Regions from separate parts of the Acidovorax sp. GW823-FHT02H02 genome, predicted to be linked through region 1. Evidence: riboswitches for the same ligand, from Rfam matches in the RefSeq annotation. Region 1 holds a riboswitch; the other holds the start of a gene.
The links. A riboswitch is a leader RNA that binds a small molecule or an ion and turns the genes downstream of it on or off. The one in region 1 is predicted to bind S-adenosylhomocysteine.

Region 1 (7,465 bases):
TGCGCCACCAGCGTTGCGCCCAGCGCCAGCACACACAGGCCCAGGGCGACAATGGCGGCCCACAGCCATTTCAGGGGTACGCCACCGGGGGTTGCGGCCAAAGGGGCCTGGGGAGCAGCGGAAGTGGTGGGTTGCATGTTTTTGCCTTTCTCAACAGATCGAATACAGCCTCTGCGACAGCGCTCGCAGGTCTGCCCTGAAGTTACACACTGCACCGGCAGGAATGGATGCCAGCCCTGTAAGCGGGGGTAAGAGCCTTCAGCAATTTCTCATTGCCGCGCGGGGGAACCCAGCGCCTCTTCACAGGCGCGCGCACGGCCGGCAGACAACCGCAGCGCCGCCAGTGCGGGCCGGCAAGGGTTCAGGCCATTCATGCCGGCAAGGTTACCCAGGCGCTGCCCGCTTGCCCATCGGACAAACGGTGCAATCCGGGTAGTCCGGCTCCCACAGCCTTACACTCGGCCTGCCTTTGGACAGGCAAGAAGACAGGACACCATTTATGCAGATTCGCTGCGCACTGGTCGGCATGCCCGGCTCGGGCAAATCCACCGTCGGCCGGCAGCTGGCCCACCGGGCCGGGGTGCCCTTCATCGACCTGGACCACCGACTGGAGCGGACCATCGGCACCACCATCCGCCACTTCTTCGAGGTGGAGGGCGAAGCGCGATTTCGCGACCTCGAATCGCAGCTGCTGGCCGAGGTGGCGCAGCAGCCCGGCGGCCTGGTGCTATCCACCGGCGGCGGCGCCGTGCTGCGCCCCGAAAACCGCGAGGTGCTGCGCCAGTTTGGCAACGTGCTGTATTTGCGCGCATCGCCCGAAGAAATCTACAAGCGCGTCAAGCACGACAAGACACGCCCGCTGCTGCAGGGCGGCAACCCCCTGGAGAAGTTGCGCGAACTCCATGCCCAGCGCGACCCCCTGTACCGCGAAACCGCGCACTACGTGATCGAGACGGGGCGCCCCTCGGTGAGCACCCTGGTCAACATGGTGATGATGCAGTTGGAGATGGCGCCAGGCGCCGCCGCTGCGCTCCCGGCTGCGCAGGCCTGACGGAGATTGGCTGCACCCACGCTGGCAAGACACACCGGGTGTCGGCCGCCGCGCTTTCTTCGTTGCCGGCATGCGCAGCCAACCGGTACCCCGCAGACAAACACAGGGCCCCCATGTGGGGCCTTGCTGATTTCAGGGCCCTTTGGCAGTGAACGTTTGATGCAAAAACGCCAGCAGCTCGTTATTTCATCGCATCACAAATTCGGGGCCAGCAGCCTTGCCAGCGCCGCCTCGTCCATGCCCCGGCGCTCGGCCATGTCGTGCAGCTGGTCTTCGCCGATCTTGCCCACGTTGAAGTACACGGCATCGGGGTGGCCGATGTAGAAGCCGCTCACGCTGGCGGCGGGCATCATGGCCAGGCTTTCGGTCAGGGTCATGCCGATCTCTTCGGCGTTGAGCACGCGGAACAGATCGGTCTTGGCGCTGTGGTCGGGGCAGGCGGGGTAACCGGGTGCGGGGCGGATGCCGTGGTACTTCTCGGCAATCATGTCCTCGTTGCTCAGCGCCTCATCGCTGGCATAGCCCCACAGGTCGGTGCGCACGCGCTGGTGCAGGCATTCGGCAAAGGCCTCGGCCAGGCGGTCGGCCAGGCTCTTGAACAGGATGGCCGAGTAGTCGTCCAGCGCGTCGATGAAGGCCTTTTCCTTCTTCTCGATTCCCAGGCCCGCCGTCACCGCGAACAGGCCCGCATAGTCGGCAATGCCGCTGCTCTTGGGCGCCACGAAGTCGGCCAGGCAGCGGCTGGGCCGGGTCACACCGTCGATCACATGCTTTTCGGTCTGCTGGCGCAGGCCGTACCAGGTCATGGCGACTTCGGTGCGGGTGTCGTCGGTGTAGAACTCGATGTCGTCATCGTTCACGCTGTTGGCGGGCAGCAGGGCCATCACGCCACTGGCGGTGAGCCAGCGGCCTTCGATGATCTTCTTGAGCATGGCCTGGCCGTCGGCAAACACGCGCGTGGCCTCCACGCCCACCACCTCGTCGGTCAGGATGGCGGGGTACGGGCCGGCCAGGTCCCAGGTCTGGAAGAACGGGCCCCAGTCGATGTATTTCGCCAGTTCGGCCAGGTCGAAGTTCTGGAACACCCGGCGGCCCAGGGCACGCGGCACGGCGGGCTGCCAGGCCTGCCAGGCCATGGGCGTCTTGTTGGCGCGGGCCTTGGCCAGGGGCCACAGCGGCACCTGCTTCTTGTTGGCGTGCTGGGTGCGCACCTTGTCGTAGTCGGCGTTGACTTCCTGCACATAGCTCTCGACGCCGTCACCGAGCAGGCTTTGCGCCACGCTCACGCTGCGCGAGGCGTCGGGCACATAGACCACGGGGCCCTCGTAGTGCGGCGCGATCTTGACGGCCGTGTGCACGCGCGAACAGGTAGCGCCGCCGATCAGCAGCGGGATTTTCTTGATGCGGAAATGCTCGTCCTTCTGCATCTCGCCAGCCACGTACTGCATTTCTTCGAGGCTGGGCGTGATCAGGCCCGACAGGCCCACGATGTCCGCGCCCTCGACCTTGGCGCGCGCCAGGATCTCGTGGCAGGGCACCATCACGCCCATGTTCACCACCTCGAAGTTGTTGCACTGCAGGACCACGGTGACGATGTTCTTGCCGATGTCGTGCACATCGCCCTTCACCGTGGCGATGACGATCTTGCCCTTGCTGCGCACGTCGCGCCCGGCCAGTTCATCCTGGCGCTTTTCTTCCTCGATGTAGGGGATGAGGTGGGCTACCGCGAGCTTCATCACGCGGGCGCTTTTCACCACCTGGGGCAGGAACATCTTGCCGGCACCGAACAGGTCGCCCACGATGTTCATGCCGTCCATCAGCGGGCCTTCGATCACATGCAGCGGGCGCCCGCCCCGGGCCAGGATCTGCTGGTAGGCCTCTTCGGTGTCTTCGGTGATGAAGTCGGTGATGCCATGCACCAGCGCGTGGCTCAGGCGCTCGCCCACGGTCTTCGGATGCTCGGGCGTGCCGCGCCATTCGAGCTTCCTGCTCTCGTCCTTGGCGCCGCTCTTGGCGGTCTCGGCAATCTCGACCAGGCGTTCGCCGGCATCAGGGCGGCGGTTGAGCACCACATCTTCCACGCGCTCGCGCAGGGTGGGTTCCAGGTCGTCATAGACGCCCACCATGCCCGCGTTGACGATGCCCATGTCCATGCCGGCCTTGATGGCGTGGTACAGGAACACGGTGTGGATGGCTTCGCGCACCGGGTCGTTGCCGCGGAAGCTGAAGCTCACGTTGGACACGCCACCCGACACCTTGGCGCCGGGCAGGTGCTGCTTGATCCAGCGCGTGGCCTCGATGAAATCGACCGCGTAGTTGTTGTGCTCTTCGATGCCGGTGGCCACGGCGAAGATGTTGGGGTCGAAGATGATGTCTTCGGGCGCAAAGCCCACTTCGTCCACCAGGATGCGGTAGGCGCGCTCGCAGATCTCGATCTTGCGCGCATAGGTGTCGGCCTGGCCCTGCTCGTCGAAGGCCATGACCACGGCAGCGGCGCCGTAGCGCTTCACAAGGCGCGCCTCGTGCTTGAACTTCTCCACGCCCTCTTTCATGCTGATCGAGTTCACGATGCCCTTGCCCTGGATGCAGCGCAACCCGGCCTCGATCACCTCCCACTTGGAGCTGTCCACCATGATGGGCACGCGCGCGATGTCGGGCTCGGACGCGATCAGCTGCAGAAAGCGCACCATGGCAGCCTTGCTGTCGAGCATGGCCTCGTCCATGTTGATGTCGATGACCTGGGCGCCGTTTTCCACCTGCTGGCGCGCCACGGCCAGGGCCTCTTCGTACTGGCCGTTCAGGATCATGCGGGCAAACGCCTTGGAGCCCGTGACGTTGGTACGCTCGCCGATGTTGACGAACAGCGTGCCCTCGCCGATGGAGACGGGCTCCAGGCCGGACAGCTTCATGGGAGAAATGGGAGGCATATGGGTGTGGCTCATCACTAACGATCTAATGGGATGAGCGTCGTTGCATCGCAGCGCGCTGGCAAGCCTCGCGACCCGGGCCGCTGCAACGCTCCTTGCCAGCGCAAACCCGTGATTTTACGAAACCAACCAAGGCATGGACATTTGCCACAATCACCACCAATGACTATTGCCCCCATCCTGCGCGGACCAGCAGAACCGGACCTGCTGCGCGACGAAGTCCTGGCAGACGTTTTTGAAGCCACGGCCACCCGCACCCCGTCCACCATGGCGCTGATTTTTGGCGAGCGCCAGGTCACCTATGGCGAGCTGAACACGCTGGCCGACATGGCCGCGCACCGCCTGATCGAGGCGGGCGTGCGGCCCGGCAACATGGTGGGCCTGTGGCTGCCACGCGGCATCGAATTGCTGGTGCTGCAGCTGGCCATCGCCAAGACGGGTGCGGCCTGGCTGCCGTTTGATGCCGATACGCCGCCCGAGCGCATCGCCACCTGCCTGGCAGACGCCAGCGCTGTTGCGCTATTGATTGCAGAGCAACAGAGCCATGCCATTGCTGCGCACGGTGGCATTTCGTGCCCGGCGTACACGGAACAAACGCTGCTGGCAGCCCTGCCCGCGCTGCAGCATGGCACTGCGCTGCGCCGCCGCGAGGGCGCGCGGCCCAGCCACACGGCGTACGTGATCTACACCAGCGGCTCCACCGGCAAGCCCAAGGGCATTGCCATCACCCAGCGCAGCATTTGCCACTTTCTGCGCAGCGAAAACACGCGCCTGGGGGTCCGCGAAGGCGACCTGGTGTACCAGGGCTTCTCCGTGGCGTTCGACATGTCGTTCGAGGAGATATGGATCAGCTACCTGGTGGGCGCCACGCTGTGGATCGCCCCCCGGGAGGTTGCAAGCGACCCCGAGGCGCTGCCGCGTGCGCTCCGGGACAACGGCGTCACCGTGCTGCACGCCGTGCCCACGCTGCTGGCGCTGTTTGCGCACGACGTGGCCAGCCTGCGCACCATCAACCTGGGCGGCGAGATGTGCCCGCAATCGCTGGTCGAGCGCTGGGCTGCGCCGGGGCGACAGGTGTTCAACACCTACGGCCCCACCGAAGCGACGGTTTCCGCGAGCCTGGCGGAACTCCGACGCGGCGAGCCCGTGACGATCGGCCAGGCGCTGCCCAACTACGGGTTGATGGTCATCGAGGTGATCGACCCGGACAGCGTGGTGGACGGCCAGCTGCCGCCGCTCAAGATCCTGCCGTTTGGCGAGACGGGGGAGCTGTGCATCACCGGCCCCGGTGTGGCCGCCGGCTACCTGGGGCGCCCCGATCTGACGGCCGAAAAATTCCTGCCCAATCCCTGGGCCACGGGCGAGCATGACCAGCGCCTGTACCGCACGGGCGACCTGGCGCGCGTGGAAAACGGCCAGATGCAATGCCTGGGCCGCGCCGACGACCAGGTGAAGATTCGCGGCTTTCGCGTGGAGCTGGGCGAAATCGAAGCGGTGCTGGCACAACAGCCCGGCGTCGGGACCACGGCGGTGCTGCTGCGGCGCGACGATGGCCTGGACCAGTTGGTCGCTTTTTACGTGCCCTCGGGCGAGCCGCCCACCCCATCGGCACTGCGCCACGGTCTGGCCGAGAAACTGCCACCCTACATGGTGCCGGGGCGCTTCGAGGCGCTGCCGGCCATGCCGCGCCTGCCCTCCGGCAAGATCGACCGCAAAGCCCTCAAGGCCCAGCCGCTGGCCGCCGCCGCTTCTGACGAAGGCGGGGACACCCCGGAAACCCCGGCCGAAGAAGCCCTGTTCGCGGCCATCGCCACACTGTTCCCTGGCCAACCGGTGCGCCGCGGCATGGACTTTTTCAATGACCTGGGCGGTCATTCGCTGCTGGCGGCACGCCTGACCTCCGCGCTGCGCGCCGACGCGCGCTTCGGCCAGGCCACGGTGCGCGACATCTACCAGCACCGCCGCATCGGCGCCATCGCCCAGGCGCTGCAAATGGGCATGACGGCCCCCGGCGCGACACCTGAGCGCCCCTTCACCACGCACAGCCCATGGCGGCGCTGGCGCTGCGGCATCGCGCAAGCCCTGGCGCTGCCGCCGCTCATCACGCTGAAGATGGCCCAGTGGCTCGCGCCCTTCTTCATGTACCACTTCTACACGGGCGATCCCAGCGACTCGATTGCGCTTGCCATCGCCATGTCGCTGTTGGCTTTTGTCCTGGCCACGCTGGCCGAGTTTGCGGTGGCCTGGGCGGGCAAATGGCTGATTGCCGGGCGGCTCAAGCCCGGACGCTATCCGCTGTGGGGCCTGACCTACTACCGCTGGTGGCTGACCGACAGGCTGCTGGAGGGAATTCCCGTTTACATGCTCAACGGCTCATCGCTCTACGCGGCGTGGCTGCGCGCTCTGGGCGCAAAGATTGGCCCGGAGGTCAACCTGGGTGCGCTCACCGTGCGCGCACCCGAACTGCTGTCGATTGGCGCGGGTACGAGCATCGGCAACGCCGTGAACCTGGAGAACGCCCGCGTTGAAGGCGGCTGGCTGCTGCTCGGAAGCATTGACATTGGCGCAAACGCCTGCATCGGCTCTTACTCGGTGGTGGAAGGCAATGTGCGCATCGAGGACTATGCCCATGTCGATGGCCAGTCGGCCCTGGCCAGCGGCACCACCGTGCCTGCGGCACGTATCTGGAGCGGCTCCCCGGCGCGTGACCGGGGAGCGTTCGACGTTGGCCAACAAACGCCACGCCCACCCGTGAGCGGCCAGCGCCTGGCGTGGGAGTCGGCTGCCTTCGCGCTCGGCTCACTGTTTGTCGCCGTCGTCTTCTTTTTTCCGGTCTTCCCCACTTTCTTGCTGATCGACTGGCTGGACGTGGACGCCATCTCCGTGCGCCCCCTGCTGGAGACGGGCACCATTGACGCCACCACCGCCTTTGTGCTGCGCTTCATCAAGTTCTTTGCCCTGTCGCTGCCTGCCACCGTGGTGCTCATCACCGCCACCGCACTGATTTCTGCCGGCATCCGCTGGGCCTTTTTGCCCAGCATGAAGGCCGGTACCTGGCCAGTGCACAGCAACCGTTACCTCGCCAAATGGCTAGTGAACCAGATTCAGGAGTCCAGCCTTGCGGTGCTGCACGGCATTTACGCCACCGTGTATTCGGCCACCTGGTACCGACTGCTGGGCGCCAAGGTGGGCAAGGAAACCGAACTCTCCACCGCCTTGGGCCTGGTGCCCGACATGCTCACGCTGGGCGATGAATGCTTTATTGCCGACGCGGTGATGCTGGGCGACGAACACATTGACGGCGGCTGGATGACGGTGCAGCCCACCACCGTGTCGCGCCGCAGCTTTATCGGCAACGGTGCCTATGTGCCCGACGGCACCACCATCCCTGAAAACGTGCTGATCGGCGTGATGAGCGGCGTGCCGCGCAGCGCACAAATGGCCAGCGGAGACACCTGGCTGGGCTCCCCCCCCATGCTGCTGCCCG
Region 2 (7,465 bases), on a different contig from region 1:
ACCGGCTCGATGGCGACTACGCCAGCACCAGCGGCGAGGCGGGGGACGGCATCTTGCGCCTCACTGCACCCGGCGTTGCCGCCCTCACACCCGCTCTGCAGGCTTATGTGGACCTGGTGAAAGCCTTCAACCAGGGCGCCACCACCAAGGTGTACCCCGGCTCGCCCTTCATCATCCAGCGGCTGCTGCGCGAGCACGACAAGCTCAAGCTGTTTGAGCTGCACCCCACCGATCTGCGCGCGCTGGCCGGCAACGTGGCCCAGCTGGAGGCGGGTCGGCAGGTGGCCGTGCTGCACGAAGACGGTTTCGAAGGCATCAAGAAATTTTTGCCTCCACCGGCCCGCCGCGCTTTGGTGCTGTGCGATCCCAGCTATGAAATGAAGAGCGACTATGCCAAGGTGCTGGACATGGCGGCCGACTCGCTCAAGCGCTTTGCCACGGGCACCTATGCCGTCTGGTACCCCATCATTCCGCGCCCCGAAGCGCACGACCTGCCGCGCCGCCTGAAAACCCTGACCACCAAGGCGGGCAAGGGCTGGCTGCATGCCACGCTGACCGTCAAGTCCAGCAAGCTCACCGGGAAGGCGGATGGCGAAATCAAGCGTCCGGGCCTGCCTGCCAGCGGCATGTTCCTGATCAATCCCCCCTTCACCCTGAAGGCCGCCCTGAAGACCGCCCTGCCCCAGATGGTGGAATTGCTGGCCCAGGACCAGCATGCCACCCACACGCTCGAATCGGGCGGCTGAAAGCGGCGGGGCGATGGACCGCTTCCTGGCTCTACGGCCAGGCTCAAGGGGCCGATCCCGAAAGCGACTGGAAACAGTCGCTCTCGCCTTCCTCCAGCAGCCACAGTTCCACGGGCTTGATGCCCAGTCCCAGCATGCCCAGCTCCTGGGCGGCAGCCTGGCTTACATCGATCACGCGGTTCCCGGAGAAAGGGCCGCGGTCATTGATGCGCACCACCACGGCGCGGCCCGTGAGCTGGCTGCGCACACACACCCGGGTGCCGAATGGCAGGGAACGGTGTGCGGCGGTGAAGTCGCGGCGGTTGAAGATCTCGCCACTGGCCGTGCGCCGGCCGTGAAAGCGCGGTCCGTACCAGGATGCCAGGCCCTGCTGGTCGCTTTCGCGCACGGGCCCGTCCGCGCTGTCCTGCGGCTCCGCGCTGTCGGCTCCGCGCCGGGCGGCTTCGTTGCGCGCCGGCTCCGGCACTGGCTTCGCCCGCGGCGGCGGTTCGACCTGCTTGCCGGCCGCCGGCGCGCAAAACCGCGACCGGGACGCGCCACGTTGCTGCGCCAGCTCGCAGGCATTGCGGGGCTCGGTCGACATCCCGGCGGCCGCTTCGGGGAGCCCCGGGTCCGCCACCGGCAGGGGCGCACAGGCCACCAGCACCCATGAAAGCGCCGCCACCCCCAGCAGCGGGCACCAGCGCACGCTCTTCACACTCTTGTCAGTCCGCTGCATCCATCACCACTTCCTGAAAAACGAAAGGCCCCACCGCGTGGCAGTGATCACGCCCGGCCCCGCCCCCCATTACAAACCGAGGCGCCGGCACAGTTCCAGCGTTGTTGCACTCTGATTCATGGTGTAGAAGTGCAGGCCCGGCACGCCGCGCTGGCGCAACTGCTCGCACAGCGAGGTCACCACATCCAGGCCAAACGCCCGGATCGACGCCGTATCGTCACCAAAACCCTGCAGGCGCAGACGGATCCAGCGCGGAATCTCGGCACCGCAGGCATCCGAAAAGCGCATGAGCTGCGAAGACCCCATGATGGGCATGATGCCGGGCACCACCGGCACATCCAGCCCCAGGCGGCGCACATCGTTCACAAAGCGCTCGTACGCATCGGCATTGAAGAAATACTGGGTGATGGCCGAATCAGCCCCTGCCTGCACCTTGGCGGCAAAGGCCTGGAGGTCGGCCTCGGGCGACTTGGACTGCGGATGCACTTCGGGGTAGGCGGCCACCTCGATGTGAAAATCACGCCCGGTCTCGGCGCGGATGAAGGCCACCAGGTCGCTGGCGTAGTGGAACTCGCCGCCCATGCCGTAGCCGCTGGGCAGGTCACCGCGCAAGGCCACCAGGCGCTTGACGCCCATGGCCTTGAGCGTGGCGAGCTGCTCGCGCACCGACTGGCGCGTGGCCCCCACGCACGAGAAATGCGAGGCCGCGCTCACGCCCTCGGCCAGGATCTCCTGCACGGTGCCGAAGGTGCCCTCTTGCGTGGAGCCGCCTGCGCCATAGGTCACCGAGCAGAACTCGGGCTTGCGGGCATACAGCTGCTGGCGCACGGCGCGCAGCTTTTCGGCGCCCTCGGGCGTCTTGGGCGGAAAGAATTCGAAGCTCACCGGCAGACCGGTGGCTGGTGCGTTGGCCGCGGTCATGCGCCCCTCCTCGCAAAAACAAAAAATTCATGGTTGCCGTCACCGCCGCTGATGGGGCTGTCCAGCCACGCCTGCACCACCAGGCCCAGCCCGGCACAGCAGTCACGGATGCGTTGTTCCACCACGGCATACAGCGCGGCATCGCGCACGATGCCGCCCTTGCCCACCTGGCCGGGCTGCAGCTCGAACTGCGGCTTGACCAGCATCAGCAGGCTGCCGCCTGGCGCCAGCAGCGGCACCAGCGCGGGCAGCACCAGCGTGAGCGAGATGAACGACAGGTCCCCCGTCACCAGATCGAACACCGGTGTGATGTCGGTATCGGCGCATTCGGGCCGGCGGCGGCGCTCCACCGGCAGCATTCCCTGTTCGCGGGCCTTGGCGCGGGCGGCGCGCTCGGACTTGAAGGCTTCGATGTCCTGGTCCTTGGCATCGTTGCTGTCGTCGTAGGCCTCGTCCACCTGCCCGCCATTGCGCATCCAGCTGTAGGGTGCCTCGGGCTGGGTCTCGTTGTCCTCTTCGGCCTCGATCACTTCCGACAGGGCCAGCTCACAGGCATCCTGCAAGGCCTGCGCCGTCAGCGAGCGCGCATTCACGCCCTCGACGCAGACCACGCGCAGATCAGCGCGCAGCCGCTCGTGCAGCTGGCCATGGCCCACATCCACGCCAATCACCTGGGCCGCGCCCTGCTGCAGCAGGCAGTCGGTAAAGCCGCCCGTGCTCTGCCCCACATCCAAGCAGCGCAACCCCGCCACCGACAGGCCGGTGGCCCGCAGCGCCCCTTCGAGCTTGAGGCCGCCACGCGAGATGTACTTGGCCTCGGCATCGTCGAGCAGCCGCACCTCGGCCACGGACGGGATTTCGTCCCCGTTCTTGGCCACCTTCTGCCAGGGCGCCAGCGGCGACAGGCGCCACTCCACGCCCGCGGCAATCAGCCGCTGCGCCTGCGAGCGCGTGGCCGCATGGCCACGTTCCACCAAAAACACATCTGCGCGCATCGCGCCCATCCTTTTTGAGTCAAGTCAGCTGGTAGCGTTAGTAAATCAAGCGCCAGCAGCTCATATAAAAATAGCATCATTGAGCCGCGCCACCCGCCAGCGCCACCGCGGAACCGGCTTTGCCGGGCCGCTGGTGGCGTCCCCCTCAGGGGGAAGGCGCAAGCGCCCGAGGGGGAATCAGTACCTGTAGGTGTCGGGCTTGTAGGGGCCCTGCTTGGGCACGCCGATGTAGGCGGCCTGCTCGTCGCTCAGCTCGGTCAGCATGGCGCCCACCTTCTTGAGGTGCAGGCGTGCCACCTTCTCGTCGAGGTGCTTGGGCAGCACGTAGACCTTGCCCACGTCGTAGCCTTCGGGGTGGGTGAACAGCTCGATCTGCGCGATGGTCTGGTTGGCGAACGAGTTCGACATCACGAAGCTCGGGTGGCCCGTGCCGCAGCCCAGGTTCACCAGGCGGCCCTTGGCCAGCAGGATGATGCGCTTGCCGTCGGCGAAGATCACATGGTCCACCTGGGGCTTGATCTCTTCCCACTGGCAGTGTTCTTCGAGCTTGGCGACCTGGATCTCATTGTCGAAGTGGCCGATGTTGCAGACGATGGCCTGGTCCTTCATGGCCTTCATGTGTTCGAAGGTGATCACGTCACGGTTGCCGGTGGTGGTGACGAAGATGTCGGCCAGTGGCGCGGCCCATTCCATGGTCACGACCTTGAAGCCTTCCATGGCGGCCTGCAGGGCGTTGATGGGGTCGATCTCGGTCACCCACACCTGGGCGCTCAGCGCGCGCAGCGCCTGGGCACTGCCCTTGCCCACGTCGCCGTAGCCGGCCACCACGGCCACCTTGCCGGCGATCATCACGTCGGTGGCGCGCTTGATGCCGTCCACCAGCGATTCGCGGCAGCCGTAGAGGTTGTCGAACTTCGATTTGGTCACCGAGTCGTTCACGTTGATGGCGCGGAACAGCAGCGTGCCCTTGGCCGACATTTCCTTGAGGCGGTGCACGCCGGTCGTCGTCTCTTCGGTCACGCCGAGGATCTGGGCGCTCTTGCGGCTGTACCAGGTGCTGTCTTCGGCCAGCTTGGCCTTGATGGCGGCATACAGGATGCGCTCTTCCTCGCTGCCGGGATTGGCCAGCACGGAGGCGTCCTGCTCGGCCTTCTTGCCCAGGTGCATCAGCAGCGTGGCGTCGCCGCCGTCGTCCAGGATCATGTTCGGGCCTTCGCCCTCCGTGCCCTTGGCGCCGAAGTCGAAGATGCGGTGGGTGTAGTCCCAGTAGTCCACCAGGGTTTCGCCCTTGATGGCGAACACCGGCGTGCCGGTGGCGGCAATCGCGGCGGCGGCGTGGTCCTGGGTGGAGAAGATGTTGCACGAAGCCCAGCGCACATCGGCGCCCAGGGCTTTCAGGGTCTCGATCAGCACGGCCGTCTGGATGGTCATGTGCAGCGAGCCGGTGATGCGCGCGCCCTTCAGGGGCTGCCTGGCGGCGAATTCCTCGCGGATGGCCATCAGGCCGGGCATCTCGGTCTCGGCGATGCGGATTTCCTTGCGGCCCCAGTTGGCCAGGCCGATGTCGGCAATGGCGCTGTCGGCCAGGGTAGGTGCGTTGACGCGTGCGTTCATGGTTTGCTCCAAAGCATGTTTGAAAAAACCACTCGCCGGGGGGGAAGGGAAAAAGCTCACCACGCGGAAAGTGGATGAGCGTCGTTGCGAAAGTGACTCCGAGCCTCACGCCCCGCCAATGCTGGGGACGCTGCAACGCTCCTCGGATGAGGTCGGGATTATACGGACGCGCGCACCCGGCGCCACGCCATCCCGGCCGCCAGCCAGGGCGCATTCCCCGGCCACATGGCTCGGCATGCGCGGGACCCACCGATGCAAGCGCCGCATCCGCCGGCAACGATGCGCCCAGTGCGCGGGGAGGCATCCGTCACCAGGCCCCGTTGCCATGCATGGTGGCTGCCCCCCCCCAGGTACGGCAGCGCTCCTTCATTTCTCGCCATAAACCACGAGTGCGCTGGCGTCGATCCGGACATTGCCATCCGGGAATTTCTGCTCGATGGCCCGATACACCTCTTCCCGAATCTTCTCTCCCGTGGCTTCGTCGGCCTGGCCCAGTGCGGCAACCACCGGTGCGGCCACTTCGGTCATGGCCTGCCAGTACACATCGGCGGTCTGGCAGTCGAGCCGTCCCGCCACCTCCCTGACCGACACATTTTTCAGCCCGGCCTGCGCCAACAGCGCCTCGCCCCAGCCCGCCTGGGCACAGCGGAACATGCCCGGCGCGCCCGGCGCCGGTGCAGGCAAGGCCATGTTCCGGTTGATCGCGCCCATGATGGCCGTCACCCAGAAATTTTTCTCCGCCACATTCCAGACCGCAGTGGCCAGGCGCCCGCCGGGTTTCAGGACACGCGCCATCTCCCGGGCCGCCAGATCCATGTCGGGGAAAAACATGAAGCCAAAGCGGCAGCTGACGGCATCAAAACTCTGGTCCGCAAAAGGCAGCGCGCACACATCGCACACGCGGGTCTCCACATTGGCCAGCCCGCGGCGCTGCGCATTCTCCCTGGCGATCTCCAGCATGTTCGCCGCCAGGTCGGTGACGACCACCCGCCCCTGCGGAATGCGCGCCGCAATCGTCAACCCGGGCTCTCCCGTGCCGCCGGCGACATCGAGCACCACGTCCTGGCCCTTCGGGTCCAGCCAACGGATGATTTCGTCGCCCATGGGGCGCAGGAAGTCCATGAACAGCTCATCCCATTTCTTCCAGCCCGCGGAGAACCGGTTCCAGGACGCTTGCTGTTGTTCGCGAATGCTTTCTAGTTGCGAGTCCATTTGAGGTACCTCCATAGATGGTGTGCAACCCTCCGCCCCTGCGGCGCGACCGCGCCGGCAGGAGACCCGGTCATTCCGATTCCTGATCCTTGGTGTCTGGGCGCTCAACCGCAGCCCGTGCCTTGCAAGGCAATGCGCAGCAACAACGACACGGGTGATGGAAGAAGGGAATCAGACGCGGATGATGTGGCCCTTGAGCGCGTAGAGGATGCCGATCACCTCGTTCTTCGTGCCATCGTCCAGCTGGTGCTTGCCCATGGCACCAACAATGTCATCCATGACCGCCAGATACTCCTGTTCACTGATGTTCATCCCCTTGTGCACCGTGAGCATGTCTCTGCCGGTGTAAGGCTGCGGTCCCCCGGCACCCGCACAGAAGAACTCGGTCGCCATTTTCTTGGTGTGCTCCAGGTCCTCGGCGTTCTCGAAACGGGTTTTGACGAGGGGATTGCTCAGGTGGGCGGCAATGACATCGTCCACGAGGCGGGCGATGCCCGCCGATTCGCCCAGCCGTTGGTAAAGCGTGGTACCCATGGTGAACTCCTTTCGGTCAAGAAACTCCTGAATACGTTGCGCGGTCTGCCCGAGCCACGGTGGAAAAAGCTTACGCACAACCGCGCCAGATTCCTTGGCGCCACCATGGGGAAGGCGTGGAGATTGGCTGAAGATGGTGGTGCGCCATATGATTCCGGCTCTGCTTCCGTGAAGGAGTAGCCGGTGCTGCTGACTTTCAGAGACTGTGAGCTCGATACCCGTCTGTTCACCTTGCGCTGCCAGGGGCAGACACGCCAGGTCGAGCCGCAGGTGTTCGACCTGCTGGCCTACCTGCTGCAGCACCGCCACCGCATCGTGCCCCGGCAGGAACTGCTGGATGCGCTGTGGGCCGGCAAGGTGGTGAGCGAGTCGGCCCTGAGCAGTTGCATCAAGGCGGCACGCCAGGCCATCGGCGACAGTGGCATGGCCCAAGCTTGCATTGCCACCATTCCACGCCGCGGCTACCGCTTCGTGGCAACGGCCACGGAACACGAACCGCCCACCCCCCTGTGCCAGAGCGCGCCCGGCGCAGGCCCGGATCTGCCTCTCGACAAAGCCCGCGACGCGCATCCGCACCGCGCGTCCATCGCCGTCATGCCCTTCGCCGACCTCTCGCCCGTGGCCGGTGGGCGTGGGGGCACAGCCGACGCACTGGCCCACGACGTCATCACCCGGCTGGCCCAGCTGCGCAGCCTGTTCGTCATCGCACAAGGCACCGTGTTCGC

Region 2: linked by a shared signal. The riboswitch ahead of ahcY (adenosylhomocysteinase) and the one ahead of metH (methionine synthase) in region 1 are both predicted to bind S-adenosylhomocysteine.

Annotation. Positions count from the first base shown of each region.
Region 1 covers NZ_JBXAJH010000005.1:225,506-232,970, reverse strand. Annotated here, with positions in the region: gene AC1RDS_RS07960 (outer membrane lipoprotein) at 1-137, opposite strand, end outside; gene AC1RDS_RS07955 (shikimate kinase) at 500-1,051, shown strand; gene metH (methionine synthase) at 1,246-3,960, opposite strand; S-adenosyl-L-homocysteine riboswitch at 4,007-4,081, opposite strand; gene AC1RDS_RS07945 (Pls/PosA family non-ribosomal peptide synthetase) at 4,141-7,465, shown strand, end outside.
Region 2 covers NZ_JBXAJH010000013.1:28,189-35,653, reverse strand. Annotated here, with positions in the region: gene AC1RDS_RS14370 (23S rRNA (adenine(2030)-N(6))-methyltransferase RlmJ) at 1-746, shown strand, start outside; gene AC1RDS_RS14365 (septal ring lytic transglycosylase RlpA family protein) at 790-1,464, opposite strand; gene metF (methylenetetrahydrofolate reductase [NAD(P)H]) at 1,534-2,385, opposite strand; gene AC1RDS_RS14355 (TlyA family RNA methyltransferase) at 2,382-3,380, opposite strand; gene ahcY (adenosylhomocysteinase) at 3,558-4,994, opposite strand; S-adenosyl-L-homocysteine riboswitch at 5,064-5,142, opposite strand; gene AC1RDS_RS14345 (class I SAM-dependent methyltransferase) at 5,361-6,206, opposite strand; gene AC1RDS_RS14340 (group I truncated hemoglobin) at 6,378-6,740, opposite strand; gene AC1RDS_RS14335 (winged helix-turn-helix domain-containing protein) at 6,924-7,465, shown strand, end outside.